4 regions of the Terrabacter sp. NPDC080008 genome follow, and region 1 is predicted to be linked to each of the others. Evidence: riboswitches for the same ligand, from Rfam matches in the RefSeq annotation. Region 1 holds a riboswitch; each other region holds the start of a gene.

Region 1 (7,169 bases):
TGGGCCGACCAGCCCGGCCACGAGGTCGGGCTCGAGGGCGGCACCATCGCCGGAGCCCTCTCGGTCCTCGCGCCCGCGCAGGCGGACGGCACGGGCGGCGCCATCGCCGAGGCCGCGGCCTCCTACGACGCGCTCGCCCGGTCGATCGCCTCGTCCGTCAACGCCGTCCACCGCGGCGGTCAGACCCCGACCGGCGCCACCGGCCTCGACTTCTTCCGCCTCGACCCCACGCAGCCGCCGGCCCGTGGGCTCTCGGTCGTGCCCACGAGCGCCGACGGCATCGCGACCGGAGCGGTCGGGTCAGGTGCCCTCGACTCCTCCACCGCGGATGCCATCGCCCAGCTCTCCCGCGGGAGCGCATCGCCCGACGCGCAGTGGGCTGCATTCGTGACGGCCACGGGCAGCGCCTCCCGCGCGGCGACGCAGCAGGCCACCATCGCCGACACCGCCGCCGGCAACGCCAAGCAGGCCCAGGTCTCGGGCGCATCGGTGAGCCTCGACGAGGAGAGCGTGGGGCTCATGGCGGCCCAGCACGCCTACCAGGCGGCCGCCCGCGTGCTCAGCGCCATCGACGAAGCCCTCGACACCCTCATCAACCGCACCGGAAGCGTAGGACGCTGACCATGATCCGTGTGACCGACCAGTCGATGTCCCTCGCCGCGCAGCGCGCGCTGGGCGAGCGGCAGTCGCGGCTGTCCGCCGCCCAGCAGACCGCCACCTCCGGCGCCCGCATCTCGCGCCCGTCCGACGACCCCGTCGGCACCGGCGAGGCGCTGCGCGTCCGCGCCGAGCTCGCCGCCCGGGGCCAGTTCCAGCGCAACATCGCCGACGGCACCGGCTGGCTGCGCACCATCGACTCGGCGCTCGACGGCGCCACCGGCGTCCTGCGCCAGGTCCGCGACGCGGTCATCCAGGGCGGCAACGGCTCACTGACGCAGGACGCCCGCGACGCCCTCGCCTCGGTCGTCGACGGTCTGCGCGCCGACCTGCTCGCCTCGGCCAACACCCGCTACCTCGGGCGCAACGTCTTCGCCGGCACCTCCGACGCCGAGGCCGCCTTCACCGACGGGACTCCACCGACCTTCAACGGTTCGCCCGGCAGCGTGACGCGCCGCATCTCCGCCGACCAGAGCGTCCCCGTGGACGCCGACGGCCGCGCGGTCTTCGGCACCGGCGCGACGTCCGCGTTCTCGGTCCTCGACGGGATCGCTGCCGACCTGCGGGCCGGCACCGACCCGACGTCCCGGCTCGGGGCCCTCGACGCCGCGATGAGCACGGTCGTCAGCGCCCGCTCGGAGGTGGGCACCCGGTCGGCGCTGCTCGACCGCGCGAGCCAGGCCACGACCGAGGCCACGACATCGCTCACCTCCCGGCGCACGGCCATCGAGGACGTCGACCTCGGTCAGGCGGTGCTCGACCTGCAGCTGCAGCAGACCGCCTACCAGGCGGCCCTCGCCGTCACCGCGAAGGTCCTCCAGCCGAGCCTGACGGAGTTCCTGCGATGAGCACCCTGCTGTTCGAGCAGCCGATGCCGGGCCTGGACCCGCACACCGTCTACGAGCTGGACCCGGTGGAGGGGGCCGACGGCGTCTACAGCCTGCAGCCGCAGGACGCCCCGGACGTGCGCCTCTTCCTGCTCGAGGCCGCCCTCTACCTGCCCGACTACGTCCCCGAGGTCACGGCGGCCAGCACGCAGGTCGGCCTCGAGCCCGACGACCGCGCCCGCATCCTCGTCGTGGCCACCCCCGGCGACTCGGGCACGTCCGTCAACCTCGCCGCCCCTGTCGTCGTCAACGAGTCCGCAGGCCGGGCGGTTCAGGCCATCCTCGACGGCTGGGACCTGCGAGCGCCGCTGACCTGAGCGGCCGTACGTCCGAACGGCGGGGTTTCACGCGCCCGGTGCCTGGCGGGTGGGGTCCAGACACCGGACGCGCTGGTCGTTGAGTCAGCGGACCCGGCCGGCGACCCAGGCGGTGGTCCAGAGCCTCGAGAGCTGGACGCGCTGGCCCGGACGGGGCGCATGCCACACCTTGCCGGAACCGGCGTAGACGCCGACGTGGTAGGCCCGGCCGCCCGACATGAAGAAGATGAGGTCACCGGGGAGGATGTTCGCCTTGGCGATCCGGATCGTCGCGAGGCGCTGAGCGTTCGCCGTGCGCGGCAGGTATTGGTGCAGCCGGGTGTGGAAGACGTAGTAGACGAGGCCGGAGCAGTCGAAGTACGTCGGGCCGGCGCCCCCCCAGCGGTACCACTTGCCGACTTGGGCGGCCGTGAGGCGCAGGCCCTGGGTGCGCAACGGCACCGCGTAGGCCGGCGTGGCGTGGACCGTGACCGCCGACACGGACGTCGATCCCGGTGGGGAGCCGGTCGAGCCAGTGGAGGCAGCGGTGCCGGACACAGGAGCGCCGCCCAGTCCGAGGAGCAGGGCGGCGGCGAGCAGCGGTGTCAGGGCGAGCGAGCGAAGTTGTCGGAGACTGCGTGGAGGGCGTGCAGGGGTAGTAGCGGGCATGGTCGGGTTCCTTCCCACGCCTTCGAGATGAGCTGTCGGGTTCGGGCGGAGGTAGCCCGGCCGCGCATGGCGGCTTCACCCCGAGGACCGGTCCTTGCCGGCCCAGAAGTGGGTCTCCCGATCCTGTCCACGTGATGCTTTGACTGCCCCGACGGCGGACAGGACTCGGCGTGCCGCGGGCCGACCGGGGAAGACCCCGGTCGATGAGCACTCACGACGGTGGCAGAGCGGGGCCGTGAACCATAGGTCATCGCTGGATATCGGCAACTGTTGCCGGGACAAACGGTGCCCAACCCGGGCACGTCGCCGGGCGTCCCGACGCCCAAGAGGTGGCGGACGGCATACGCGCCCTCCGACGGACCGGGCGAAAGGGGTGGACCGGGGCGCCAATAGGGGCGCACGATGGACCCGGCCGCGCGTGGCGCGCGGTGACTCGTCAGTGTGCAGGCCCGGACCGACTGTTACGTCGAGGGCCGGAGAGGGTGGTGGCCACCATGGCCGGCAGAGCGGCTCGCGCCCTCCCCCACCCCACTCCCGGCTGACCGGCCATCCGGTCATGCCCGCGAACCGACGAGGAGCACGACCGTGAAACCCCTGACAGAGCAAGAGATCCGCGCGTCCTTCATCAACGCGAGCCGTCGCGAGGCGAAGCAGGCACCTCTGCCCGACCTCGAGCGGCTCGGTGACCGCTGGGAGTCGCTGGACTACCTCGGCTGGACCGACCGGAGCAACCCGCAACGCGCGTATGCCGTGGTGCCCGTCGACGACGAGCCCGTCGGCTTCCTGCTGCGGGCCTCCGAGCGGACGCGGAAGTCCAGCGCGATGTGTGCCTGGTGCGAGGACGTCATCGCCACGAGTGACGTCAAGCTCTTCACGGCCAGGCGCGCCGGCGCCGCCGGCCGCGAGGGCAACAGCCTCGGCACCCTGGTGCACACCGACTTCAGCTGCTCGACGCACGTGCGGCGGCTGCCGAACAGCATGGAGGGCGGCCTCGACCCGGTGGCGCTCGTGGCCCGTCGGGTCGAGGAGCTGCAGCTGCGCTCGTCCGCCTTCGCCCGCCGCGTGCGCGACGGTTCCTAGGCGCCGCGCCGGGCGGCGCGCGTTTTGGACGACTGGTCCGGCTGTTGCTACGGTAGGCGACGCCTCGCAGGCGTAGTTCAGTAGCAGAACAGCCTTCTTCCAGAAGGAAGACGTACGTGCAATTCGTGCCGCCTGCTCCAGACGAAGGGCCCGGTCACTGCGACCGGGCCCTTCGGCATACCTCCCTGTCCTTGCGCGCATTACTGGCCGGTAGCATCATGGAGGTAACCGGCCAGTAACTTCGCGCGCCCGCCGGCGACGGCGCGGCCGCACGAGCGAGAAGAACGCGGAGGGTCCCCCGATGGGCCACTACAAGAGCAACGTGCGCGACCTCGAGTTCAACCTCTTCGAGGTCTTCGACCGCCAGGAGGTCCTGGGTCAGGGCATCTACGCCGACGTGGACGTCGACGCCGCAAAGGACATCCTCCACGAGGTCTCGCGCCTCGCCGAGAACGAGCTGGCCGACAGCCTCCTCGACAGCGACCGCAACCCGCCGGTCTACGACGCGGCCACCCAGACGGTGACGATGCCGGAGTCGTTCCGCAAGTCCTTCCGCGCCTACGTCGACGGCGACTGGGGCAACCTCGACGTCCCGGCCGAGCTCGGCGGCATGGTCGTTCCGGCGTCGCTGCGCTGGTCGGTGGCCGAGATGGTCTGTGGCGCCAACCCGGCCGTGCACATGTTCACCGCGAGCTACTCCTTCGCCAACCTCCTCTTCCACCTCGGCACCGAGGACCAGAAGAAGCTGGCCAAGCACATCGTCGACAAGGCCTGGCACACCACGATGGTGCTCACCGAGCCCGACGCCGGCTCCGACGTCGGCGCCGGCCGCACCAGGGCCGTCCAGCAGCCCGACGGCACCTGGCACATCACCGGCGTCAAGCGCTTCATCACGAGCGCCGAGAGCGACCTCGTCGACAACGTCGTGCACTTCGTGCTCGCCCGCCCCGAGGGCGCCGGCCCCGGCACCAAGGGCCTGTCGCTCTTCATCGTGCCGAAGTTCCACGTCGACCTCGAGACCGGTGAGCTCGGCGAGCGCAACGGCGCCCACGTCACCAATGTCGAGCACAAGATGGGCCTCAAGGTCTCCACGACGTGCGAGGTCACCTTCGGCGAGCACGAGCCCGCCGTCGGCACCCTCCTCGGCGACGTCCACGACGGCATCGCGCAGATGTTCAAGGTCATCGAGAACGCGCGGATGTTCGTCGGCACCAAGGCGATTGCCACCCTCTCGACCGGCTACCTCAACGCGCTCGAGTACGCCAAGGAGCGCGTCCAGGGCGCCGACCTCACGCAGATGACCGACAAGACGGCGCCGCGGGTGACCATCACGCACCACCCCGACGTGCGGCGCTCGCTCATGCTGCAGAAGGCGTACGCCGAGGGCCTGCGTGCGCTCGTCATCTACGCCGCGAGCCAGCAGGACGCCGTCAACCAGGCGCAGGCCGGCAACCCGACCGTGCCGCTCGAGAAGGGCTCGCCGGCCGAGCTCGCCAACCGCGTCAGCGACCTGCTGCTCCCCCTCGTCAAGGGCCTGGGCTCCGAGCGCGCGTGGGTGCTGCTCGGCACGGAATCCCTTCAGACCTATGGCGGTTCGGGGTTCCTGCAGGACTACCCCGTCGAGCAGTACGTCCGCGACGCGAAGATCGACACCCTCTACGAGGGCACGACCGCGATCCAGGGCCTCGACTTCTTCTTCCGCAAGATCGTGCGCGACAAGGGGCAGGCGCTCGGCCTCGTCGCCGGCCAGATGCAGGAGTTCGCCAAGGACCTCGGCGGCTCGCTCGACCGCGAGCGTGAGCTCCTCGGCCGGGCCCTCGAGGACGTCCAGGGCATCGTCGGCCACATGATCGGCGACCTCATGAAGAGCGACCCGCGCACGGGCGGCGACCCGGCCAACCTCTACAAGGTCGGCCAGAACACCACGCGCCTGCTGCTCGCCGCCGGTGACCTCGTCGTCGGCTGGCTGCTGCTGCGCCAGGCCGAGGTCGCCCAGAAGGCGCTCGACGGCGCTGCCTCAGGCAAGGACGCCGACTTCTACCGCGGGAAGGTGGCGGCGGCGTCGTTCTACGCCAAGAACGTCCTCCCGCGCCTGGCTGCCGAGCGCGCCATCGCCGAGGCCACCGACAACGACCTCATGGACGTGCCCGAGTCGGCTTTCTGACCGGCGCCACCTGCCCGAGTGCCCATCCCCCGATGCGGGGGGTGGGCACTCGGCGCTCTCCCCGAGGGCGTATGCCGTCAGGCCAGGGAGCGCTGGTAGGCCGGGCAGAGCTCGACGACCCGGAAGCCGAGGGCCTCGTTGATCGAGACCATCCACGAGTTGGTGTCGGCGTTGCCGGTGACCACCCGCCGGCGCTCGGGGTGGTCACGCTGGAGGCGGCGCAGGTTCTCCACCTTGAGCGCCATCCCGAGGCGGTGCCCGCGATGCTCGCGTTGCACGAGCGTGCCCCACTGCCAGGCGGTCCCGGGCGCACCGGCAGGAAGGACGAGGTCGGTGTAGGCGACCACGCGCCCGCTCGCCTCGTGGACGGCGACGGTGGTCAGGCGTACGCGGGCCTGCGCCTTCTCGACGTCGAGGTACTCCCGGTAGCGGGCCGGCGTCAGCGACTCCTCCTCGAAGTCGATCTCACCCGAGGGCGCGTCGACCGCCAGCTGGTTCATGATGTCGCAGAGCGAGGCGACCAGGTGGTCGGGCACGCCGCCGACGTGCGTCTCGAGGCGGTAGGCGCCGTCCCAGCGGGGTCGCGCCTGCGCGGCGTGCCGGTCGAGCAGCGCGGCGGCCACGGGCAGCTCGAGGTGGCGGACGACCTCGATGTTGCCCAGCACGAAGCCGTGCCGTTCGGCGAAGCGCCGGTAGCCGTGCCCGTCCGAGTCCGGCGGGACGTGGAACTCGACGAGCACGGTGGCTCGGCCCTCCTCGCGGGCGCGGGCGACGAGGCGCTCCACGAGCGCGGTGCCGGCACCGCGGCGCCGGTGTCCCGGCGCCACCTGGACGTCGGCCCAGGTCATGGTGACGTTGTCGGTCATCGGCAGCCAGAGCGTCGCCACGCCCACGAGCTCCGAGCCGTCTCGTGCGCCCCACAGCTCCATCGGCTCCGCCTCGTCGACGTGCCGCCACTCGACGAGCGTCTCTGCGAGAGAGGGCGGTTCGAACCAAGGACGCTCGTGCGCCCTGCTCGCGACGATGACGTCGTACGCGCGGGCGCACTCGTCGTCGTCGCGCAGGTCGATGCGCGTGACCTCCATGTCCCGACGGTAGGCGCGATGTCGCCCGCCGTGCCATCGAGTTTCTGGCCGGGCTCGGCGCCTGGTCCAAGCCCTCAGTCGATGCGCGGGCCGCGGGGGCGGGTGGCGCGGAGCAGGAGCAGGCCGATGGCCAGGACGGCGAAGCCGACGACGGGTGTCACGTCGCCGACGAGGAAGAAGACCGGGCGGTTGCCGAGCACGTCGACGCCGACGATCGAGACCATGAGGATCCCGAAGAAGAGCACCGCCGCGGACGCCGCCGCCAACGGGTCGACCCACCGGCGCCCCTCGAGCGCAGCCGGTTCCGGACGCGGGGCGCGGTCGAAGCGGA
Region 2 (7,169 bases), on a different contig from region 1:
GTCGTCCTCGGCGCGGGCGCCCTCGTCGGGGCCGGCTGGCTGCGCATCTGGGTGCCGCGACACGACCCCACCCGGGCACCGGCGCCGGGCGGGCTCTGACCGCTGCCCGACTCTGAGAGGGTATGACCGTGACCGACCTGATCGACACCACCGAGATGTACCTCCGCACCATCTTCGAGCTGGAGGAGGAGGGCATCGTGCCCCTCCGCGCCCGCATCGCCGAGCGTCTCGGCCACTCGGGCCCCACGGTGTCGCAGACGGTGGCGCGCATGGAGCGCGACGGCCTCGTCGCCGTCACGGGCGACCGTCACCTGGAGCTGTCCGAGCGCGGCCGCCTGCTGGCCACCCGCGTCATGCGCAAGCACCGCCTCGCCGAGCGCCTCCTCGTCGACGTCATCGGCCTCGAGTGGGAGTACGCCCACGACGAGGCCTGCCGGTGGGAGCACGTCATGTCCGAGAAGGTCGAGCGCAAGATCCTCGGCCTCATCGGGGAGGGCCTCGAGTCGCCGTACGGCAACCCGATCCCGGGTCTGGCCGAGCTCGGCGTGGAGCAGGAGCAGGACTTCCTCGCCGGGCTGCGCACCTTGGCTGCCGTCGTGGGCGACGACCCGTCCGTCGTGACGATCCGGCGCATCGGCGAGCCGGTGCAGGTCGATCCCGAGGCGCTCGCGCTGCTGACCAGCGCCGGTGTCGTGCCCGGCGCGCGGGTCGAGGTGGTGCGCGAGGGAGGCCGCGTCCTGGCAGTCCGGGAGGGCGGCGAGCCGTCCGCCGGGGTGTCGCTGCCCGACGACGTCGCGGTCCACGTCTTCTGCCAGGCCGCCTGACCTCGTTTACGCGATCCCGGAAAAGTCTTTGACTTCCCGTGTCCTGAACGTGACAACCGATGGGGTGCTTGGGTACGGTTGGCCCCACTTGCTCTCCCCGTCGAGCAGGTGCCCCGGGTCGGACCGCCTAGTCCTGCCATCGACCCGAGGCTCGGCACGAACCGCATGGCAGGAGCGGGGGAACCACTTTCTGCGGACGTCGTGAGACGTCCTCGGGGTGAAGCCCTCCGTGGACCGATATCGGTCCGAGCGAAGGCCGGGCTAGTACCTCCAGCCCGAACCCGACAGCTCACCTCGCCGGCGTCGAGAGGTCAAACGTGGCTCAGAACGTTCCCGGGCGCCACCGCGCCCCCGGTCGCTTCAGCGCGCTCGCGGAGCTGAAGACGATCGCCAAGGAGTCTGCCCAGCCCGCCGTCAAGGGTGCCGCCATCGTGGCCGCCTCCGGTGGACTCGTCGCCTCGTTCGCCGGCACGGCGAACGCCGCCGACGGATCGAGCAGCGTCGTGGCGGCCCCGGCCGCCGTCGGTCCCGCGGCCGGCACCCTCACGGCAGGCAACGCCCTGTCGGCCATCGGCTTCGCCAAGCCCGCGCTCAAGCAGGCCAAGGCCGCGCCGGTCGTCATCGAGGACATCGCGGTGAAGACCCAGCGCGCCGAGCAGAAGGCCGCCGAGGAGGCTGCGACCAAGGCCGCCGCGGACCGCCAGGCCGCCTCGCAGCGGGTGTCGCGCTCCGCCGAGCGGGTTGCCCTGAACCCCGCCCCGGCTGCGGACTCCGCTCCGGCTCCCGCCCCCAGCGCCTCCGGCATCGTCGGCATCGCCCAGTCGCTGTTCGGCATCCCGTACGTCTACGGCGGCACCACCCCGTCCGGCTTCGACTGCTCGGGCTTCACCTCCTACGTCTACCGCCAGGCGGGCATCTCGATCCCGCGCACGGCGTCCGCGCAGCAGGCGGCGGCGACCCGGGTCAGCAGCCCGAGCCCCGGTGACCTGGTCTTCTTCGGCTCGCCGGCCTACCACGTCGGCATCTACGTCAGCCCCGGCCGCATGATCGACGCGCAGCGTCCCGGCACCACGACCGGCAACCACTCGATCTGGACCACGCCGTCCGGCTACGGCCGCTTCTGAGCGCCGCCTCTCGCACACACGCCCTGTGCCCCCACCGCATCGCGGTGGGGGCACAGCGCGTTCCCCGGCTCGTCCCGTGGCCCGTGGTTGACTGACGTGATGACCGTCCAGCCTGCCGCAGAGTCCACGACCCACATCGAGCTCGACCTCTGGAGCGACCTGGTCTGCCCCTACTCGTGGGTGGCCAAACGCCGTCTGCAGGCCGCCATCGCGGCCTTCGAGCGTCCGCACGACGTGACGGTGCGCCTGCGCGCCTTCGAGCTCGACCCCGACGTCCCGGTTGGCGGGTCGGTGCCGGTGCGCGAGCACCTGTCGGTGCGCTACGGCGGGGGAGACGCGGGAACCGGGCGGCTGATGAACGCCAAGGCGTCCGAAGAGGCCCAGGCCGACGACCTCGTCTTCGACTGGGACCGTGCGGTGCGGGCCAACACCTTCGACGCTCACCGGCTGTGCGCCCTGGCCGGTGAGATGGGTGGGCCGGCCCTGCGCTCTGCCGCCGACGAGCGCTTCCACGCCGCCCACTTCGGCGAGGGCCTGGCCATCGACGACCACGAGGTCCTCCAGCGCCTCGCCGCCGAGTGCGGCCTCGACGAGCGGCGGGTGGCTGCCGTCCTCGCCTCGGACGAGTACGCCGAGCAGGTGCGTGCCGACGAGCGCGAGGCGCGGTCGATGGGGGTCACCTCCACGCCCTTCGTCCTGGCCAACGGGTATGCCGCCCTGTCGGGTGTGAGGCCCGTCGACGACTACCTGGCCCTCCTTCGCGGCGTCGCCACGCAGTCCGTCTGACGGGGTCCGTCGGCCGACGGGGTCACGGCGGCCCGCGGCGGCATGACGTGACGGCGGCGCCCGCTACGGGGCCGCCTGACCCGGGGACGGCGGGAGGGCGGCATACGCCCTCGCGGTGTCGAGCAGGTCGGGTGGGCCCTCGTCGACCGGGACCACCTGGCTGAGGCGGGTCAGCTCGATGACTGCGCGGATCGGAGCGGCGCGGGGGACCACGAGGCGCAGCTCCTGGCGGCGGTCGCGCAGCCGCTCGGCGAGGCGGAAGAGGGAGGCGACCGCGGCGCTGTCGAGGAAGGTCGTGCCGGTCAGGTCGAGCACGGCGAGGGTGACCTGCTCGGGGACCGAGTGGCTCACCCCGTCGGTCACGGCGCGCGCGTTCGACAGGTCGAGCTCGCCGATGACCCGGACCACCGCGGTGGTGCCCACGCGGGCCGTGTCGACCTTGGCGAGGTCACTCACCGGACGCCCCCGACCCGCCCGGGGCCTCGGGCCCGCCGGTCGTGGGGGAGGCCACCGGGATCCGCCGGCGCAGGCGCACCGTGGTGCCGTCTGCCGTGTGCTCGACGACGACCTCGTCCATGAGGGCGTGGATCAGCTGCAGGCCCCACCCGCCGCCGCGCTCGGCAGGCCGGCGCCAGCGGCCCTCGTCACCCACCACGATCTCCAGGGTGCCGCCCTCCAGGCGCGCCTCGACGGCGAGTGCACCGGGCGCCGGGTCGCCGCTGTACGCGTGCTGGACGACGTTGGCGCAGGCCTCGCCACAGGCGACGAGCACCTCGCCGGCCGGCTCCTCGGGCACCCCGGCGCGGGCGAGCCAGCGGCGCATCGCGCTGCGGAGCTGCACGAGGTTGCGCGCCTCCGCGGGCAGGCGCAGACGCAGCTCACCGTCCACCGTCGGCAGCTGGCGCACGGCCAGGACGGCGACGTCGTCGGAGACGTGCGCGTCGTCGAGCAGGGTGTGCAGCAGGCGGTCGCAGAGCGTCTCGAGGTCGTCCTCACTGTCCTCGCCGGGGGCGGCGCAGACCTCGGTCGTCAGGCGTTCGATGCCGTCGAGCAGCGAGGCGCCCCGCCGCTCGACCAGGCCGTCGGTGTAGAGCAGGAGGGTCGCACCGGGGGGCAGGATCGCCGTGTCCTCGGTGAACGAGCTGTCCGGTGTGACGCCGATCGGAGGGGCGAGAGCCTCGGAGAGGCGGGTGGCCGCCCCGTCGGCGACGACGAGCGGAGGCGGGTGGCCGGCGTTGGTCCACCTCAGCTCGCAGGTCGTCGGATCGAGCACGAGATAGACGAGGGTCACCATCTCCGGCTCGGGCAGGCGAGCGACGAGCCGGTGCACGCCACGCATCACGGCCTTGGGGGACGGGTCCTGCAGGGCGTAGGCGCGGAGGGCCATCCGGACCTGGACCATGGTGGCAGCCGCCCGCAGGCCGTGGCCGGCGACGTCGCCCACCGCCAGCCCGACGAGGCCGCCGGGCAGCTGCACGACGTCGTACCAGTCGCCGCAGACCTGCACGTCGTCCGTCGCGGCCACGTAGCGGGCGGCGAGCGAGATCCCGGGCACGTGGGGGAGGCTGTCGGGCAGGAGGCTGCGCTGCAGGGTCTCGGCGACGTCGTGCTCGTGCCGGGCTCGGGTCCCCTCGTGGCTCAGCAGCTCCTGGGCCCGCGAGCGCTCCTCGATCTCCTGGACCAGGCGGGCGTTGGCGGCCGAGAGCTGTCGGGTGCGCTCCTCGACCCGGTGCTCGAGCTCGGCGGCGGCGGTCGCGAGCGCGGCCGCCGCCTGCACACGCTCGCTCACCAGCGCGGCGAGGAAGAACGAGGTGAGGGCGACACAGGCGTTGAAGGCCTGCAGGATGAGCATCTGCTGGAGAAGGGTCCGGCCGGCGAACTGGCCGAGGCCCTCGGCCGCCGACCAGGTGGTTACCGTGGAGGCCACGAGGGCGGCGGGTGCGGCACCGCGCAGCTGGAGTCGCCACGCCGCCCAGCCGAGGACCGGCAGGGAGAGGAACAGCACGGGCAGCCGCATCAACGCTGCGGCGGTCACGGCGGCCGTGGTCAGCACGAGGACGACTGCGGCTTGCAGCCACTGGCGCGGCGCCCACGAGCGCTGCTCGCGGAAGAGTGGGAGACACAGCAGGAAGGGGGTGAACGCCAGCACCCCCATGGCGTCACCCGTCCACCAGACGGCGAGCGTGGTCGGCACCTGACCGCTGGTGATCGAGCCGGATGCGAGGAGGACCGTGGTCCCGATGGTGGCGCTGACCAGCATGCTGCCGAGGGCCCCGATGAAGACGATGGCGACCGCGTCGGCCTGCCGGTCGAGCTGCCTGCGGAAGCCCACCCGTCGAAGCAGTGTGACGGCCAGCACGGGGGCCAGGGTGTTGCCGACCGCGATGCCGACTGCGGCGGCCAGTTCGGCACTGATCGGGACGTTGACGGCGAAGGCGGCCACGGCGATCACCGGCCACATCGAACGTCCGTAGACGAGCAGCGCGGCGACGGCGACGCCGGTCGGTGGCCAGAGCGGGGTGACGTCGTTGCCCACGAGCGAGAGTCGCAGGCCCAGCCGGGCGCTCAGGTAGTACGCGGCGCCGATCCCCAACGCCACCACCACGCGGCGCGTGGGTGTGGACCCGGCTGGCGCATCCGCGTCCGAGGGTGACTCGGTCGTCACCACGCCCGCCGTCATCGCTGGGAGCAGTTCGGCTGCACGCGCCCCGCCATGGGCACGACTCTAGGAGAGGAATGCGGTCGTGGCGAGAGCCGCTCGGCCGGTAGGCGGACGGTCGGGGGCGTATGCCGTGTGTCCGGCCACACGGCATACGTCCTCGGGTGCTTTGGCGCGGGTCCTACGCGTCGCGGGGGTAGTCGTCGTCGTCGCCCGGGACGACCTCGTGCTGCTCGAGCCGGTCGGCCTCGTCCGCCTCGTCGGCGGGCTCCGAGGGGAGGGTGTCGGAGGAGTCCGACACGGCCTCGGCGTCGGGCGCGGCGGGCGGGTCGACGGGCGCCTGCTGCTCGAGGAGGTCGGCCTCGGGGACGTCGTCGTGGTCGGGGTGCGGTGCGGTCACGTGCTCCTCCTTCTCGGTCACGGCCTCTTGTCTCAGCATGGCACGAGTGGTATATGAAATCTATGGCGCACGCCATAGATCGCACGAGGCGATCGTGGCCCTCCGAGGAGCATCACGCAGACGATGGAGGTGAACATGATGCTGATGCGCACTGATCCCTTCCGAGAGCTGGACCGACTCACCCAGCAGGTGCTGGGCACCGGCGGCTCCTACGCCCGGTCGTCACTCATGCCGATGGACGCCTGGCGCGACGGCGACACGTTCCATGTCGAGTTCGACCTCCCGGGTGTGGCCCCGGACGGCATAGACCTCGACGTCGAACGCAACGTCGTGACGGTCAAGGCCGAGCGGCGGCCGCGCTACGACGAGAAGCAGCTCATCGCCGCCGAGCGGCCCTTCGGCGTCTTCAGCCGGCAGCTGGTGCTCGGCGACAACCTCGACACCGACCACATCGAGGCCGCCTACGACGGCGGGGTGCTGACCCTGACGATCCCCGTCGCCGAACAGGCCAAGCCCCGCAAGATCGAGATCAGCGCAAACCCCGAGGACCGGCAGGCCATCGGCGCCTGACAGGGGGTGACGCGACACCGGAAGGCAGGTGGTGGCGCAGGACAGGTCGACGGACGAAGGAGCTCCCCGGTCGGTGCGTTCGCAACTCGCGCGCCTGACGCTCGAAGCGCGACGCCCACGCCTTGACGGCGTATCGGTTCGCACCGGCCGGGGTCATGGGAAGAGAAGATGGTTCGCGGTCCCGGCCGATCGCTCGCGACCGGCCGGGACCCTTCATGACAGGGAGGACTCGCCGTCGATGACCGGACGGCCGGACCTGTATGCCGTGCTCGGGGTGGCTCCGGACGCCACCCAGGAGCAGATCCGGCGCGCCTACCGCTCGCTGGTGCGACGCCACCACCCGGACACCCGGGGCGAAGGTGGCGAGGGTGGGGGCGCCGCCGAGGGCGCCGCCGAGGGTGACCGGGCGCTGCAGCGGGCCATCGGAGCGTATGCCGTGCTCGGGGACCCGCAGACGCGTGCCGACTACGACCGGTTGCGTTCAGGCTCGCGCGCCGACGGGTCGGCCCGCGGGGCCCAGATCGAGGTGCGCCGCCGTGAGCGCGGGGAGGGGGCCGACGACGAGCGGGCGGCTGGCGTCGCACGCCCGGCGATTCGCGTCGGGCCCGTGCGCTGGCATCGTGGCTAGCAGTCTCGGTGGCCCGACGGGATGAACAGCCCGGCCAGGCGAGCGGCGGGGGCGCCGGCGCTGAAATCCTGCTCGCACTGCTTAGAAAAGCGTGTGGTGCCCCTGTAGGCCTTCGGTTGATGGACGACGTCGCTGGGTCGGTTGATCCTTGACACTCGTTGTCGTCATTGTCTCGTGC
Region 3 (7,169 bases), on a different contig from region 1:
CGCTCGGGGCGGTGGCCGCGCACTGTATGCCGCGTTGCTCGAGCGCCTGACCGCCCGCGGCTACCGGATGGCCGCCGCCGGGATGACCCAGCCCAACGAGGCGAGCGGCCGGCTGCACGCGGCGATGGGGTTCGAGCCGGTGGGCACCTACCGCGGGATCGGCTGGAAGTTCGGCGCCCCCCGCGATGTCACGTGGGTGCAGAGGGCCTTGGGCGAGCCGTTCGCGGGGCCCGGCGATCCGCCCGAGCCCAGCTGACGGCATACGCGAGCGGTCCCTCGACGTCGCAAAGTGCCCACTCGACGTAGGAAAGTGCCCACCCGACGTGGGAGCACGTCGAGTGGGCACTTTGCGACAAGCCCTACGGGGGGTCAGGGCAGGGCGGGGTAGTCCGTGTAGCCCTCGGCGCCGCCGCCGTAGAAGGTGTCGGCGTTCGGCTCGTTGAGCGGGGCGCCCTCGCGCCAGCGGCGCACGAGGTCGGGGTTGGCGAGGAACTCGCGGCCGACGGCGACGAGGTCGGCGAGGTCGCGCTCGAGGAGGTCCTCGACGTCGGCCAGCTGCGTCACCGAGCTGAAGCCGGTGTTGAGGATGACCGGGCCCTCGAAGCGCTTGCGCAGGTTGCGCACGAGGTCGGACTCCGGGTCGCCGAGGATGCTGAGGTAGGCCAGGCCGAGCGGCGCGATGCCCTCGACGAGCGCCTCGTAGGTCGCGGCGGTCTCGGCCTCGTCCTCCTCGAGAACGCCCTGGATGTTGTGCGCGGGCGAGATGCGGATGCCGACGCGGTCGGCGCCGATGGCCTCGGCCACGGCCTTGGTGATCTCGATCGTCAGGCGGGCGCGGTTCTCGGGGGAGCCGCCGTACTCGTCGGTGCGCTGGTTGCTGCTCGGCGCGAGGAACTGGTGCGGCAGGTAGCCGTTGGCGGCGTGGACCTCGACCCCGTCGAGACCCGCGGCGATCGCCTGGCGCGCCGCGTGGACGAACTCGGCCACGAGCCCGGGGATCTCCTCGGTCTCGAGGGCGCGCGGGACGACATACGGCTGCTGGCCCTTGGCGGTGACGATCTCGCCGGGGGCGGCGATGGCGCTGGGGGCGACGCTCTCGAGGCCACCCTTGTTGTCGGGGTGGGCGATGCGGCCGGCGTGCATGAGCTGGACGACGATGTGGCCGCCGCCCTGGTGCACGCGGTCGGCGACGAGGCGCCAGCCGGCGACCTGCTCGTCGGAGTGCATGCCGGGGGTGTCGAGGTAGCCCTGGCCGACGGCGCTCGGCTGGGTGCCCTCGGTGATGATGAGGCCGGCGCTCGCGCGCTGGCCGTAGTACTCGGCGTTGAGCTCGGTCGGCGCCTGGCCCTCGCCGGCGCGGTTGCGCGTCAGGGGTGCCATGACGAAGCGCTGGGGGAGGTCCCAGCGGCCGATGCGGATGCTCTCGAAGGCAGTGCTCACGGGCCTGCTCCTCACGTGTGGGGGACGGTCGGATCTGTCGAGGCGGGCACCGCCGGGGGAGGCGGTGGAGCCTTCAACTACCTAGGCGTCAAGGAGCAGAGCCGACCGATCATTCCCGATTGCCCCCGGTTGTGGGCTACCTCGCAGGCTGCGCTCGGCTGGCACGCAAGGAGGGAACGCTCGTTGTGAGGCCGTGGATGGGGACGCAGAAGGGGAGGACGCCCGAGGCGTCCTCCCCTTCCCACAGTCGCGTCAGTGCGCGGAACCTGCTGCGCTCACGGAGCGTAGATGAACGACATGCCGCCGCTCAGCGTCACCGTGCGGGTGTCGTAGTTGTACGGACCCGCGGTGGCGTTCATCTCGATGATGGTCACCTTGTTGCCGTTGACGGCGGTGACCCAGCCGACGTGGCCGACGCTCGAGGAGCCGGCGACACCGGGCTGCATGACGATGATCGATCGCGTACGCGGGGTGCTGCTCACGGTGTAGCCCGCGGACCGTGCGCCGGAGGCCCAGGCCATCGCGTTGCCGGTCCAGCCACCGGGGTAGTAGCCCTCGGACTGGTACCACTTGTTGAGGGCGCCCCACGTGCACTGGCCGGCGGTGGCCCAGTTGGAGGAGGCCCGCATGCCCGACGAGGCGCTGGGCGCGGACGCGTTGGCGCTCACCTTGACGGACGAGGTGCTGTTGGTCAGGGTGCGGCGGGTCAGGTCGCGCGAGGCGCGCTGCGTGGCGGCCTGACGGTCGGCAGCGGCCTTGGCTGCCGCAGCCTTCGCAGCGGCGTCGGCACGCTCGGCCTTGACCTGCTCGTCCTCGATGACCTCGGGCTTGGTCTTCTCCACGCGCTGGGCAGCGGTCTGCTGCGTGGCGGGCGCGAAGCCGATCTTGGACAGGGCCGTCGACGGCGCGGGTGCGGCGGTCGTGGCCGGGCCCACCGCGGCGGGAGCCGCCTCGGGGGCGGCGGCGTTGACGCCGGCCGACTTGGCGGCGGACAGGGTGTCGGCGCTCGCCGGGTTGGCGAACCCGGCGACGAGACCGCCGGTGGCGGCCACGAGGGCGCCTGCCTTCAGGGCCGGCTGGGCCGACTCGCGAGCGAGGAGCTTGAGCTCGCTCAGGGGGTTGTGGCGTCCGGGCGCGCGGTGGCGCCCACGGGTGGTGTCGTTGATCACGGCTGTGCCTCTCCGCGCCTACGAAGTTAGCTGTCGGGTTCGGGCGGAAAGGTGCCCGGCCTCCGACCCAGCTGACGAGACTTCGTCGGCGGGGCTGAGGCTTAACCCCAAGGACGTCCGGAGTCGTTGCGCCGGACGCCCGGAGAAACGTGTGGTTCCTCCGCTCCTGTCACAAGGGTTTGGTTCTTCTCGCCAGGTGGTGACAGGACTAGGCGGTCCACCACGCGAGAGCCCGACCTGATGGACGGACTCCCGAAGAGTAGAGGAGTCGATCAGCAAAAGTCACGCCGAGGTAACGGCATGGCGTCCGTTGCGTCACCCTATGTCCAGATTTCCGGCCGGAATCAGCCCTGACCGGGCAGATCGTGAGAGGCAGATCACATCAAGCCTGTGGTCCGGCTGTGGCCGCCCGGGGTAGCGCCTGTGGCTGCTCGGCGACCGAGCACCACCGTCTTGGGGTGGCCGACGGGTCAGCTGTCGGAGCTCTCCGACACGGCGGCACGGCGGGCGAGGCAGAGCCGGGTGATCTCGCCGATCAGCTCGAGCGGCACCGGCCGGCTGACCGGGAAGCGGACGGTGTCCTTGGCCCGGCGGTAGGGGGCGATGGCCTCCTCGAACTCCGGGCTACCGGTGGGCACGGGGTAGAGCCCGACGTGGTTCTTCCAGCCGGCGTAGTAGACGAGCGGCTTGCCGTCGACGGTGAAGGTCGCCATGCCGTAGCTGATCTTCTCGGCCGCGTGCGGGGCCACCTTCTTGATCGCCTTCCTCACCCCGGCGAGCTGCGTCCGCGTGTCTTCGGGGTAGGACGCGATGTAGTCGTCGACTGACGCAAACCTGGGGGCCAATCCTGGTCCTCACTTCGGTGTCGGACCGGTCATGGAGGGGATGAACCGACTGTATTGTGCGAAACGGGCGTCTGCAAAAGGAAAGTGGTCCATTCCGGACACCCGCGGCGGCCCGTCCTCGCTCAGACCTCGAGCCACTCCTCACCGGCGAGGACCCGGCCCACGGGACCGTCCACCTCGCGCCCGAGCAGAGTCGCAGCGGTGAAGTCGGCGGCCAGCCCGTCGAACACCTCATGGCGCCGCAGCATCGCGTGCTTGCCGCCGGTGACGGTGACGTAGCCGACCCGGTCGGCGGTGCGCGCCAGGTCGCGGGCCACGGCGGCGGCGTTGCGCGGACGAGCCACCCGGTCCTCGTCGCCGTGGACGATGAGAACCTGCCGTCCTGAGAGGTTGGCTCGCCCCTCGTCCGGATAGACCCAGGGGTTGAGGGCGACGGCGCTGACCACCGGGTGCTCCCGCGCGGCGATCAGCGCGGCGCGCCCGCCGAGGGAGTGCCCGACGAGCGTCACCGGCAGCTCCGGGCCGAACCGCTCGGCGACCTGGCCGAGCGCCCAGTGCACGTCGTCGACCGGGGTGTGGGTCGCGTCCCAGCCGCGGGTCGAGTTGAGCAGGCGCAGCACGGCGGCCTCACCCCGGACGGCGCGGGCGATCCGGGCCGCGATCGGCACCATCCGCAGCACCGACAGCTGGGTCGGGCTGACGCGGGCGGCGCCGCGACGCGCCGCACCGCCGTGGAGCACGAGGGCGATGCCGCGCGGCTCCGAGGGCGCCACCGTGTCGATCAGGCGCGCGTGCGTCACCTCGTGCTCCGTCTCTCTCGCAGGGTCGTGGACCGAGGGCGTATGCCGTGTGCTGCCGATCCGCACGCCCGCTCGGGTGCGTGGATGCCCGGTCAGAGGTCTCGCCGGAGGCACGGTCGGTCGCTCGGACGGCGTGGTCACGCGCGTCGTTCGGAGCGGCCGCGTCGTCGGCTTGGTCGGGCGACCTGGCCGGCCAGCTGGTCGACCAGCTCGTCGACCGAGGAGCCGAGCGAGAAGGCCAGCAGGGCAGCGCCGGTTCAAACACGGCATACCCGTTGGTGGCCGTTGGGCCCCGCGATGGTCAGGGGCGGAGCAGCACCTTGATGGCGCGGCGCTCGTCCATGGCCTTGTAGCCCTCGGCGACCTCGTCGAGCGGGAGCGTCAGGTCGAAGACCTTGCCGGGGTTGATGCGGCCGTCGAGGACGCGCTCGAGCAGGTCGGGCAGGTAGGTGCGGACCGGCGCCATGCCGCCGGCGAGGCCGACGTTGCGGACGAACATCTGCCGCACGGGCAGCTCGACGCCGTGCGGCGCGCCGACGAAGCCGACGCTCGAGCCCGGACGGGCGATGCGGAAGGCGGTCTTCATCGACTGGTCGGTGCCGACGCACTCGAGCACCGAGTCGGCGCCGATGCCGTCGGTCAGCTCGAGGATGGCCTCGACGCCGGCGTCGTCGCGCTCGGCCACGGTGTCGGTGGCGCCGAACTCGCGGGCGAGCTTCTGGCGGGGCTCGTGGCGCGACATGGCGACGATGCGCTCGGCGCCGAGCTCCTTGGCGGCGATGACGCCGCACAGGCCGACGGCGCCGTCGCCGATGACGACGGCGGTGCCGCCGGGGCTCACGCGCGAGGAGACGGCGGCGTGCCAGCCGGTCGCCATGACGTCGGCGAGGGTCAGCAACGACGGGATGAGGGCGTCGTCGGGCATGCCGTCGGTCTTGACGAGGCTGCCGTCGGCCTGGTCGACCCGGACGAGCTCGGCCTGGCCGCTCTCGGTCCAGCCCTGGTGCTCGCACACCGACGTCATGCCGGCGCGGCAGTGCGGGCAGGTGTTGTCGCAGTGGACGAACGGGATGACGACGAAGTCGCCCTGGGAGAAGTGGCTGACCTCGGAGCCGACCTCCTCGACGACGCCGACCGCCTCGTGGCCGATGGTCGAGCCGGCGGTGATCGGGTTGGCGCCGCGGTAGGGCCACAGGTCCGAGCCGCAGATGCAGCCGGCGACGACGCGCACGATGGCGTCGGTCGGCTCCTCGATCGTCGGGTCGGGGACCTCGGAGAGGCGGATGTCGCCAGGGGCATGGATCGTCGTCGCGCGCATGACCCAATCCTTACCCACCGGGCCCCTTCGCTGGAGGGGCGCTTGCTCGCGCTGGGCTGGGGCGCGATGGCTGGCTCGCGGTGGCTGGGTCGCGCTCGCGGGGCGAGGCGGCGCTCGCGGCGTGGAGCGTCGGCGGCCGTCCTCGCCCAACGCTCGCTTTCGTATGCCGTGGGCCGCCGCCGATGCCGCTCCCACCCCCACGCCCCGCTCCCGCTCGAACCCCCGCGTCGAGTGGGCACTTTGCTGCGAGTTGTCCACAGGAACCTGGCCCCCTGCCTGTGGACAGGTGTCGCAAAGTGCCCACTCGACGGTTTGGGGGACTTCAGCCAGTCGAGTGGGCAGTTTGCGTCGGTCAGCCGCGGGGGCGGAGGTGGAGGTTGGGGAGCTCGGGGGCGGGGAGGGTGTGGTCCCAGGCCTCGGGGAAGGTGCCGTAGCGCGCGTCGGGCGGGGCGGCGGCATACGACCCCTGCTCGCGTGCCGCGCGCTCGCGCTGCCAGTCGGCGCGGAAGCCGACGACCTCGTCGTGGCTGCGGCCGATGAAGTTCCACCACATGACGATCTGCTCGCCGAACGGCGTGCCGCCGAGGATGAGGAAGCGCGCCGGCTCGTCGTGACCGGCCTCGACGGTGATGCGGTCGGCTCCGGTGGGCTGGAAGAGGATCTCGCCGGGCTTGGCAGTCGCGCCGCCGACGGTGAGCGTGCCGGTGTCGCAGAGCAGTCCGTGCTCGTGGGCAGCGTCGAGGGCGATCGTCAGCGAGGCGCCGGGTTGCAGCGTGACCTCGGCACCCACGAGGTCGGAGAACATCGTCACCGGCGACGTCTGGCCGAAGAGCGTGCCGAGGAAGACGAGCACGCGGGCGCCGTCGACCTCGGTGACCGGCGGCGCGTAGTGCTCGAAGCCAGGGGCGGTGAAGCGGTCGCTCTCCGGGAGGGCCACCCACAGCTGCGCGCCGTGCAGGACGGTCGTCTCGGGCGTCGAGTACTCCGAGTGGGCGATGCCCGAGCCGGCGGTCATGATGTTGAGCTCGCCCGGGTGGACGAAGGCGTGGGCGCCGGTCGTGTCGCGGTGCTCGACCTCCCCGGAGAAGAGCCACGACACCGTCTGCAGGCCGGTGTGCGGGTGACCGGGGACGACCATGCCGCCGGTCTGCGACACGTCGTCGGGGCCGTAGTGGTCGACGAAGCACCACGCGCCGATGAGCGAGCGCTCGCGCTGCGGCAGGCTGCGCCGGACCGGCATCGCGCGCGGGCCACCGAGCGGCACCTCGCGGTAGGGCAGGACGGTGACGGTGTGCTGGTGCTCGGCCGGCTCGGGGGCGTCGGCCCCGCAGACGACCTCGATGGGGTGGCGGTCGGGATTGCTCACGGTTTCAGGCTAGGCCCAGGCATGCAGGTGCGGTTGCTACGTTGCGCCCATGACCGAGCCTGCCGCCACCGACGCCACTGCTGCTGCCGCCGCGTCGACGACCCGGCGCTGGTCGGCCTGGCGCGTCGTGTGGTGGTTCGGCTTCGTCAGCCTCGCCGCCGACATGGTCTACGAGGGCGCCCGCTCGATGTACGGGCCGCTGCTCGCCTCCCTCGGCGCCAGCGCCCTCGT
Region 4 (7,169 bases), on a different contig from region 1:
GCGAGCAGGAGACCTTCCTGCATGTTTGTGCTGGTCAGAGAGCTGGCGAGGGGACTCGAACCCCTAACCCCCTGTTTACAAGACAGGTGCGCTACCGATTGCGCCACGCCAGCACGCCCGCGGCACGAGCCTGCGGACGGGCGAAAGCGTAACGGAGCCCCGCGGCATACGCCCAAACGACGGCCGCCGGCGGGCGCGGGCCGGCCGGGGACAGAAGAACGGCCCCGCGCAACCCAGGGGTTGGTCGCGCGGGGCCGTCCGGCTCAGTTCTACCAGCAGGTCAGGGAAGGCGGAGCACCTGGCCGACGAAGATGAGGTTCGGGTTGGTGACCCGGGCCCCGTTCGCCTTCCACAGCGTCTTCCAGCCACCGCGCACGTGGTAGCGCTCGGCCAGCTGGCCGAGGGTGTCGCCGCTGCGGACGGTGATCTGCCGGCCCGTGGCGGTGTTCCTGGCCGTGTTCGTGACCGTCGGGGCGGCGGCGTACGTCTTCTTCTTGCTGACGGACTTCTTGACGGTCGACTTCTGGACGGTCGACTTCTTGGTGGTCAGCGGCGCACGCTGCGTGGAGCGGGAGACGCTGATGTTGCTCGAGGTCGCACCGCCGTTGGAGCGGCTGAGGCCGGCACGCACCGAGCAGACGGGCCAGGCGCCGGGGCCCTGGCCGGCGAGCACGCGCTGCGCCACGGCGATCTGCGCGTCACGCGAGGCGAAGTCGGCGCGCGAGGCGTAGGCGCCGCCGCCGTAGCCGAGCCACGTGCTCTTGGTGAACTGCAGGCCGCCGTAGAAGCCGTTGCCGGTGTTGATGTGCCAGTTGCCGCCGGACTCGCACGCGGCGACCGCGTCCCAGACCGAGGACGCCTTGGCCGAACCTGCGGTGGCGAGGCCCCCGACGATGGTGGCCGCTCCGGCGATGCCGACGCCCGCAAGGCGCTGCTTCACAGAGATCTTCTTCGCCGCAGCATGCTTGGACAGGTACTGCATGGTTGGGTGTTTCCTTCCTGACGTGCGCCTGCGGGGTTAGCTGTCGGGTTGGGGCGTCAGGTGCCCTGTCGCAGAAGCGACTTCACCCCCAGGCCAGATGCCACCTCGCGCTTCTTCGCGTGAGTGTGCTCTGACCGCACTGGGTCCCCCGTCCTCGCCCGGCCCACGGGTGTGGGCTACATCCCTGGCTGGCGAGGCTCGGCGCGCTCAGGGAACGGATTTTTGGGTGTCCATGTGAAGTTGTGGGGAGCGGCCGGCCCAAGCCGGACGCGACGAAGCGGAACGGGACGACGAGTCGATCCCCCCCTTCCGGCCCAAGAGCCGGGTGCCGCCGAGCACTGACGGTACGTGAGGTTTCAACGCCACACAAGCCGAGTCGAGACAATTTCGTGATCTTTTCGTCGCCCACCGGTCTGGGGTGATGCGGTACGCCCACACGAGGCCCACGGCCCGCTCACGAGCGACACACAGGGGGCGTACGCGTGGAGCGCGCCATCGAAGGGCCCACTCAGCCCGCTCGGGCTCCCGTGCAGGCCGTGCCTGTCCGACCGGTCAGCGCCCGAACGGGCTGGCGCTGAAGGGGGTCCAGGTGAAGCTCATGCCGTGCCGCAGCGCCGTCAGCGCCGCCACCGCGCCGAAGACCACGAGCACACCCGAGACGACCTGTCCCGCGACGCCGCTCGGCACGATCGTCCGCGCCATCGAGCGAGACCCTCGCCGCAGCGACGCCCCACCGGGGCCCCACCAGAGCATCAGCAGGCCGATGGCGCCACCGACGGCCAGCGTTGCGGGAGAGCCGGGCCCGAGGTCACCACCCTGGGCTCCCGCGAGCATCAGCGCTGTTGCGAAGACGCCGGCGAGCGCCACGGCGACCGGCAGCAGCAGTCCCACGACCGTCGCGACCGCACCGACGACGAGGTGCCAGGGGCTCGAGACCACGGCGAACGGCACGTCGCTGCGGCGCCGGCCGAAGTCGTAGCGCCGCAGCACCAGGGCGGTCACCGACCGGTCGGTGGCACGGGCCAGGGCAGACAGCATGGCGATCGAGACGAGCGCCACCCCGGGCCACGCCATCAGCGTGCCCACCCAGGCGACCGCCACGGCAGCGAGCAGCCCGGTGCGAGTGGGCAGCCCGATGCGCGGGTCCCCCTCGCGCTGGACGGGCTCCTGGTCCTCCCAGCCGTCCTCGTCGTCCCACGGACCGTTGGGGCCGGCGTCGTCGTCCCAGCCGCGCTCGTGGGACGGCGGCGGCACCGGAGCGGGCACCCGCGGCCGGGTCGTCGGGGGCGCCCACCGAGACGGCGCGGGCGGGAGCTGCGCGGCGACCGGGTCGAGCGCCGGCTGGACGGCGGTGTGCACCCAGGGCATGACGGCCGTGCCGGCGCCCTCGACCACCTGTGTGTCACCCGGCGTGGCGGACCGCCCGTCGTCCCACAGTCCACCCCGGGGCGTCGGCACGATGGCCGCCTGGCCCGCGGCATACGCCTCGAGGGCGGCGATGACCTCGTCCGCGTGGGGGCGCTGGCGCGGGTCGGGCGACAGCGAGGCGCGCAGCAGCGGCACGAGGCGGGGGTCGACCCCGTCGAGGTCCACCTCGCCGGCCCGGACGCGGGCGAGCACGGCATCCATGCGCCCGCGCCCGAACGGCGGACGACCCGACGCGGCATACGTGATCGTCGCGGCCCAGCCCCACCAGTCGGTGGCGTCGGTGATGGCCGCGCCCTCCACGAGCTCGGGTGAGAGGTAGCCGGGCGTGCCCATGACGAGACCGCCGACGGTGTGGCGCACGTCGTCCTGCAGGTGGGCGATGCCGAAGTCGATGAGGACGGGGTCGCCGTCCTCGAGCAGGACGTTGCCGGGCTTGATGTCGCGGTGCACGACGCCGCAGGCGTGGATCGACCGGATCGCCTCGGCGATGCCGCGCGCGAGCCGCAGCAGGTCGGCCGGTGGCAGGGGGCCGTGGTCCTCGACGACCTCGTCGAGGGCAGGACCGGGCACGTAGCGGGTCACGAGGTAGGGCCGCGGCGCCATGACGTCGGCGTCGATGACGCTCGCGACGCGGGCGTCGCGGATGCGCGAGAGCGTGTCGACCTCGCGGGAAAGCCGCTGGCGCGCGTCGGCGTCGTGCGCCACGTGCGAGCGCAGCACCTTGATCGCCACGGCACGGCCGCGCGGGTCGAGGGCGAGGTGCACCACGCCCATCCCGCCCTCGCCGATCTCCTCGATGAGGCGGTAGGGGCCGATGCGCTGCGCCGACGCGGGCCGGGTCGGGGCGGCCGCGGTGGGCAGCGCCCCGGTGCGCGTGCCGGGCCGGGGGCTCGGCACCCGCGCGGTCCGGTCGTACGCAGTCATGCCCCTACGGTATGCGACTGCGGCGCGGTCGCCGGGACACTCCCGAGGCGCGCCCCGAAGTGTCCGGCTTCCGGCCGGTCAGTGGCTGATGTAGTCGCGCAGCTGGTCGCGCTCGGACTGCAGCTCGGCCAGCCGGTGCTTGACGATGTCGCCGATCGAGACGATCGCCGTCAGCCGTCCGGCCGGATCGACGATGGGCACGTGGCGCACCCGCTCCTCGGTCATCGTCCCGGCGAGGTCTGCGACGTCGTCGTCCGCAGAGCCGGTCGTGACGTCGCTCGTCATGATCTGCGAGACCGGGCCGTCGAGCACGCCGGTGCCCGTCGAATGGAGGTGCAGCACGACGTCGCGCTCGCTCACGATCCCGTCGATGCTCGTCCCGTCCGTGCTCACCACGACGGCGCCGATGCGGTGATCGGCCAGCAGGGCGAGCAGGGTCGAGACGCTCGCATCGGGCTGGATGGTGATGACCTCGCTGCCCTTGTGGCGCAGCACGTCCGAAATCTTCACGGCGACTCCTTCACCTTGTGGATGCGCCTCCGGCGGCCCACCCCAACACGCCGAGGTGCGCCGGAGATGCCCTGACTCGACCCTAGAGCCGCACCGCACCCGGCCGCCAGACTTCGCTCGTTAGAGTGAGACGCGATCGCGTCCCTCGTGCCGCGGGCCGGTGCTCGTGGACCGGCACCCGTCCCATCGGGTATGCGGCAACCGTCCTCGAGTGCAGGAGTTGATTGCGTGTCGTCCGACCGGCCGACCTACGACCTCGTCATCGCGGCCAACCGCCTGCCCGTCGACAAGGTCGTCACCGACGACGGCGAGGTGGAGTGGCGGCGCAGCCCCGGCGGCCTCGTGACGGCCATGGAGTCGGTGATGCGCTCGCAGCCGGGCGCCTGGGTCGGGTGGGCCGGAGACGCCGGCGACGCGCCCGAGCCGTTCGAGGAGGACGGCATCTACCTGCACCCGGTCCCCCTGTCGGCCGAGGACGTGCGCGACTACTACGAGGGCTTCTCCAACGACACCCTCTGGCCGATCTACCACGACGTCATCGTCCCGGCGAGCTTCCACCGCGAGTGGTGGTCGAGCTACCGCCGGGTCAACCAGCGCTTCGCCGAGGCGGTCGCCGAGGTGGCTGCCGAGGGCGCCACCGTCTGGGTTCAGGACTACCAGCTGCAGCTCGTCCCGGCGATGCTGCGCACGCTGCGCCCCGACGTGCGCATCGGGTGGTTCAACCACATCCCCTTCCCGCCCGTCGAGCTCTTCGCCCAGCTGCCGTGGCGCACCCAGCTGCTGAACGGCCTCCTCGGCGCCGACTTCCTCGGCTTCCAGCGCCAGGCCGACGCCCGCAACTTCATCCGCGCCTGCCGCCAGCTGCTCGGGGCGGCGACCCGGCGCGACCGCGTCACGGTCGAGGGCGAGAACCGCCAGGTGCGCGCCGCCGCCATCCCGATCTCCGTCGACTTCAAGGGCCTCGAGGAGCTCGCCAAGCGGCCCGAGGTGATGGCCCGCGCCAAGGAGATCCGCGAGAGCCTCGGCAACCCCGAGGTGCTCATGCTCGGCGTCGACCGGCTCGACTACACCAAGGGCATCCGGCACCGGCTCAAGGCCTACGAGGAGCTGCTGTCCGAGCGGCGCCTCGGGCCACCCGAGGTCACCCTCGTGCAGGTCGCCACACCGAGCCGTGAGCGCGTCGACGCCTACCGCATCCTGCGCGCCGAGATCGAGCAGACCGTGGGCCGCATCAACGGCGAGCTGGGCAAGATCGGCGCGCCGGCCGTGCACTACCTGCACCACTCCTACCCCCGCGAGGAGATGGCGGCGCTCTTCCAGGCGGCCGACGTCATGCTCGTCACCCCCCTTCGCGACGGGATGAACCTCGTCGCCAAGGAGTACGTCACCTGCCGCCACGACCTCGGCGGCGCCCTGGTGCTGTCCGAGTTCACCGGCGCCTGGCACGAGCTGCACCAGGCCTTCGCGTGCAACCCACACGACATCGAGGGCCTCAAGCAGACGATCCTGCGCGCGATCAACACCCCGGCCAAGGACAAGCAGCGCATCATGAAGGCGCTGCGACGCCGGGTGTCCGACCACGACGTCCAGCGCTGGGCCGCCCGCTATCTCGCGGCGCTGGCCGCCGCGCCCGAGCTGCCGGCGCCCGAGCCGCGCGAGCATCCCGTCCCCCACGCCGAGGAGACCCCGCGGATGCCCGAGCCCGACAACCGCACCCGGGCCCGCTCGTGACCCACCAGGCCGCGCTCGAGGACGCCCTCACCCGCGCTGCGGCGGCACCTTGCGTGCTCGTCGCCACCGACTACGACGGCGTCCTGGCGCCCCTTGTCACCGACCCGATGCAGGCCACTCCGGTGCCCGGCGTCATCGACTCGCTGCGTTCGCTCGCCGCGCTGCCCGACGTGCACGTCGCCGTCGTGTCGGGGCGCGACCTCGCCACCCTGCGCACCCTCACCGGCCTCGAGGAGGACGAGCCGATCGTGCTCATCGGCAGCCACGGCGCCGAGTCCTCGAGCGAGGCCGTGCGCGAGGCCATGGCAGCCGCGTCCGTCACCCCCGACGACGAGGCCACGCTCGCCGAGCTGCGTTCCGACATCGAGGCGCTCGTCAAGGAGAGCCATCCACAGGCCAACATCGAGCTGAAGCCGGCGGCGGTGGTCGTCCACGTCCGCGGCCTGCCGCCGGAGGTCGGCGACGCCGCCATCGCTGACGCACGTCGCGTCGCCCTCGACCACCCGGGGGTCAAGGTGCTCAAGGGCAAGTCGGTGCTCGAGCTCTCGGTCTCCCATGCCGACAAGGGCTCTGCCGTCACGGCGCTCGCCCGCAACCTCGACGCGAGTGCCCGCCTCTACCTCGGCGACGACGTCACCGACGAGGACGCGTTCGCCCGCCTGCGACGGACCGACGACGTCACCGTCAAGGTCGGCACCGGCTCGACCGCGGCCCGCTACCGCGTCGACGACGAGTCCGCCGTGGCCGAGCTCCTGACCCGGCTGCTCGACTCCTGCTCGGCCGCCCACCCGGCGAGCTGAGCCACGCGGCTTGCCCGGCGGCACACGCCCCCGGGCCGCGTCCACGACCCGACCGCTCGGGTATGCCGCCCTGCCGTCCCCTCGGTCAGTGGCGCCGCACGGCCCCCGTCGAGCCACGGACGACCAGCTCGGGACGGAAGACGTACTCCGCTCTGGGAGAGGGTTGCCCGGCGATCTCGTCGAGGAGCGCGCGCACCGTCGCGGCGCTCATGGCGTTGACCGCCTGGCGCACCGTCGTCAGCGGGGGGTCGGTGAAGGCGATGAGCGTCGAGTCGTCGTAGCCGACCACCGAGAAGTCGCGCGGCACGTTGAGCCCGCGCTTGCGCGCCTCGCGAATGGCCCCGAGCGCCATGAGGTCCGACCCGCACACGACCGCCGTCGCGCCGCGGTCGAGCAGGCGTCCCGCGGCGGAGGCGCCGCCCTCGACCGAGAAGAGCGAGCGCTCGATGAGGTCGTCCACGTCGGAGCGGCCGGTCAGCTCCTGCATCGAGTGGCGGAAGCCGGCGATCTTGCGGATCACCGGCACGTAGCGGTCGGGCCCGACGGCGAGGCCGATCTCGCGGTGGCCCAGGCTCACGAGGTGCTCGAGCGCCAGACCCATCGACGCGACGTCGTCGTTGCTGATGAACGGCGCGTCGACGCCCTCGATGTAGCCGTTGACGAGGACGAGCGGCAGGTTGCGCTCGCGCAGCGCGATGTAGCGGTCGGGCTTGCTCGTCGTGTCGGCGTGCAGGCCGGAGATGAAGATGATGCCCGCGACACCGCGCTCGAGGAGCATCTGGACGTAGTCGTCC

What was found. A riboswitch is a leader RNA that binds a small molecule or an ion and turns the genes downstream of it on or off. The one in region 1 is predicted to bind cyclic di-AMP.
Region 2: another riboswitch for cyclic di-AMP. It lies ahead of AB0316_RS14585 (C40 family peptidase); the one in region 1 lies ahead of AB0316_RS19395 (C40 family peptidase).
Region 3: another riboswitch for cyclic di-AMP. It lies ahead of AB0316_RS02370 (CHAP domain-containing protein); the one in region 1 lies ahead of AB0316_RS19395 (C40 family peptidase).
Region 4: another riboswitch for cyclic di-AMP. It lies ahead of AB0316_RS05760 (transglycosylase family protein); the one in region 1 lies ahead of AB0316_RS19395 (C40 family peptidase).

The regions. Positions count from the first base shown of each region.
Region 1 is NZ_JBFBLC010000008.1:80,798-87,966, forward strand. It holds gene flgK (flagellar hook-associated protein FlgK) at 1-621, shown strand, start outside; gene flgL (flagellar hook-associated protein FlgL) at 624-1,505, shown strand; gene AB0316_RS19390 (flagellar assembly protein FliW) at 1,502-1,861, shown strand; gene AB0316_RS19395 (C40 family peptidase) at 1,946-2,341, opposite strand; cyclic di-AMP (ydaO/yuaA leader) riboswitch at 2,515-2,690, opposite strand; gene AB0316_RS19400 (FBP domain-containing protein) at 3,095-3,589, shown strand; tRNA gene AB0316_RS19405 (tRNA-Gly) at 3,656-3,729, shown strand; gene AB0316_RS19410 (acyl-CoA dehydrogenase) at 3,891-5,753, shown strand; gene AB0316_RS19415 (GNAT family N-acetyltransferase) at 5,831-6,838, opposite strand; gene AB0316_RS19420 (acyltransferase) at 6,913-7,169, opposite strand, start outside.
Region 2 is NZ_JBFBLC010000004.1:447,760-454,928, forward strand. It holds gene AB0316_RS14575 (MFS transporter) at 1-99, shown strand, start outside; gene AB0316_RS14580 (iron dependent repressor, metal binding and dimerization domain protein) at 129-824, shown strand; cyclic di-AMP (ydaO/yuaA leader) riboswitch at 974-1,139, shown strand; gene AB0316_RS14585 (C40 family peptidase) at 1,142-1,948, shown strand; gene AB0316_RS14590 (DsbA family oxidoreductase) at 2,048-2,734, shown strand; gene AB0316_RS14595 (STAS domain-containing protein) at 2,798-3,190, opposite strand; gene AB0316_RS14600 (SpoIIE family protein phosphatase) at 3,183-5,399, opposite strand; gene AB0316_RS14605 (hypothetical protein) at 5,575-5,832, opposite strand; gene AB0316_RS14610 (HSP20 family small heat-shock protein) at 5,932-6,363, shown strand; gene AB0316_RS14615 (J domain-containing protein) at 6,602-6,991, shown strand; partial or broken gene AB0316_RS14620 (IS481 family transposase) at 7,156-7,169, opposite strand, start outside.
Region 3 is NZ_JBFBLC010000001.1:501,192-508,360, forward strand. It holds gene AB0316_RS02360 (N-acetyltransferase family protein) at 1-256, shown strand, start outside; gene AB0316_RS02365 (alkene reductase) at 370-1,440, opposite strand; gene AB0316_RS02370 (CHAP domain-containing protein) at 1,716-2,609, opposite strand; cyclic di-AMP (ydaO/yuaA leader) riboswitch at 2,613-2,804, opposite strand; gene AB0316_RS02375 (DUF1801 domain-containing protein) at 3,080-3,454, opposite strand; gene AB0316_RS02380 (alpha/beta hydrolase) at 3,577-4,254, opposite strand; gene AB0316_RS02385 (zinc-dependent alcohol dehydrogenase family protein) at 4,556-5,572, opposite strand; gene AB0316_RS02390 (pirin family protein) at 5,925-6,938, opposite strand; gene AB0316_RS02395 (MFS transporter) at 6,988-7,169, shown strand, end outside.
Region 4 is NZ_JBFBLC010000001.1:1,214,924-1,222,092, reverse strand. It holds tRNA gene AB0316_RS05765 (tRNA-Thr) at 41-113, opposite strand; gene AB0316_RS05760 (transglycosylase family protein) at 281-982, opposite strand; cyclic di-AMP (ydaO/yuaA leader) riboswitch at 991-1,196, opposite strand; gene AB0316_RS05755 (serine/threonine-protein kinase) at 1,535-3,334, opposite strand; gene AB0316_RS05750 (CBS domain-containing protein) at 3,413-3,844, opposite strand; gene AB0316_RS05745 (trehalose-6-phosphate synthase) at 4,073-5,575, shown strand; gene otsB (trehalose-phosphatase) at 5,572-6,375, shown strand; gene AB0316_RS05735 (LacI family DNA-binding transcriptional regulator) at 6,461-7,169, opposite strand, start outside.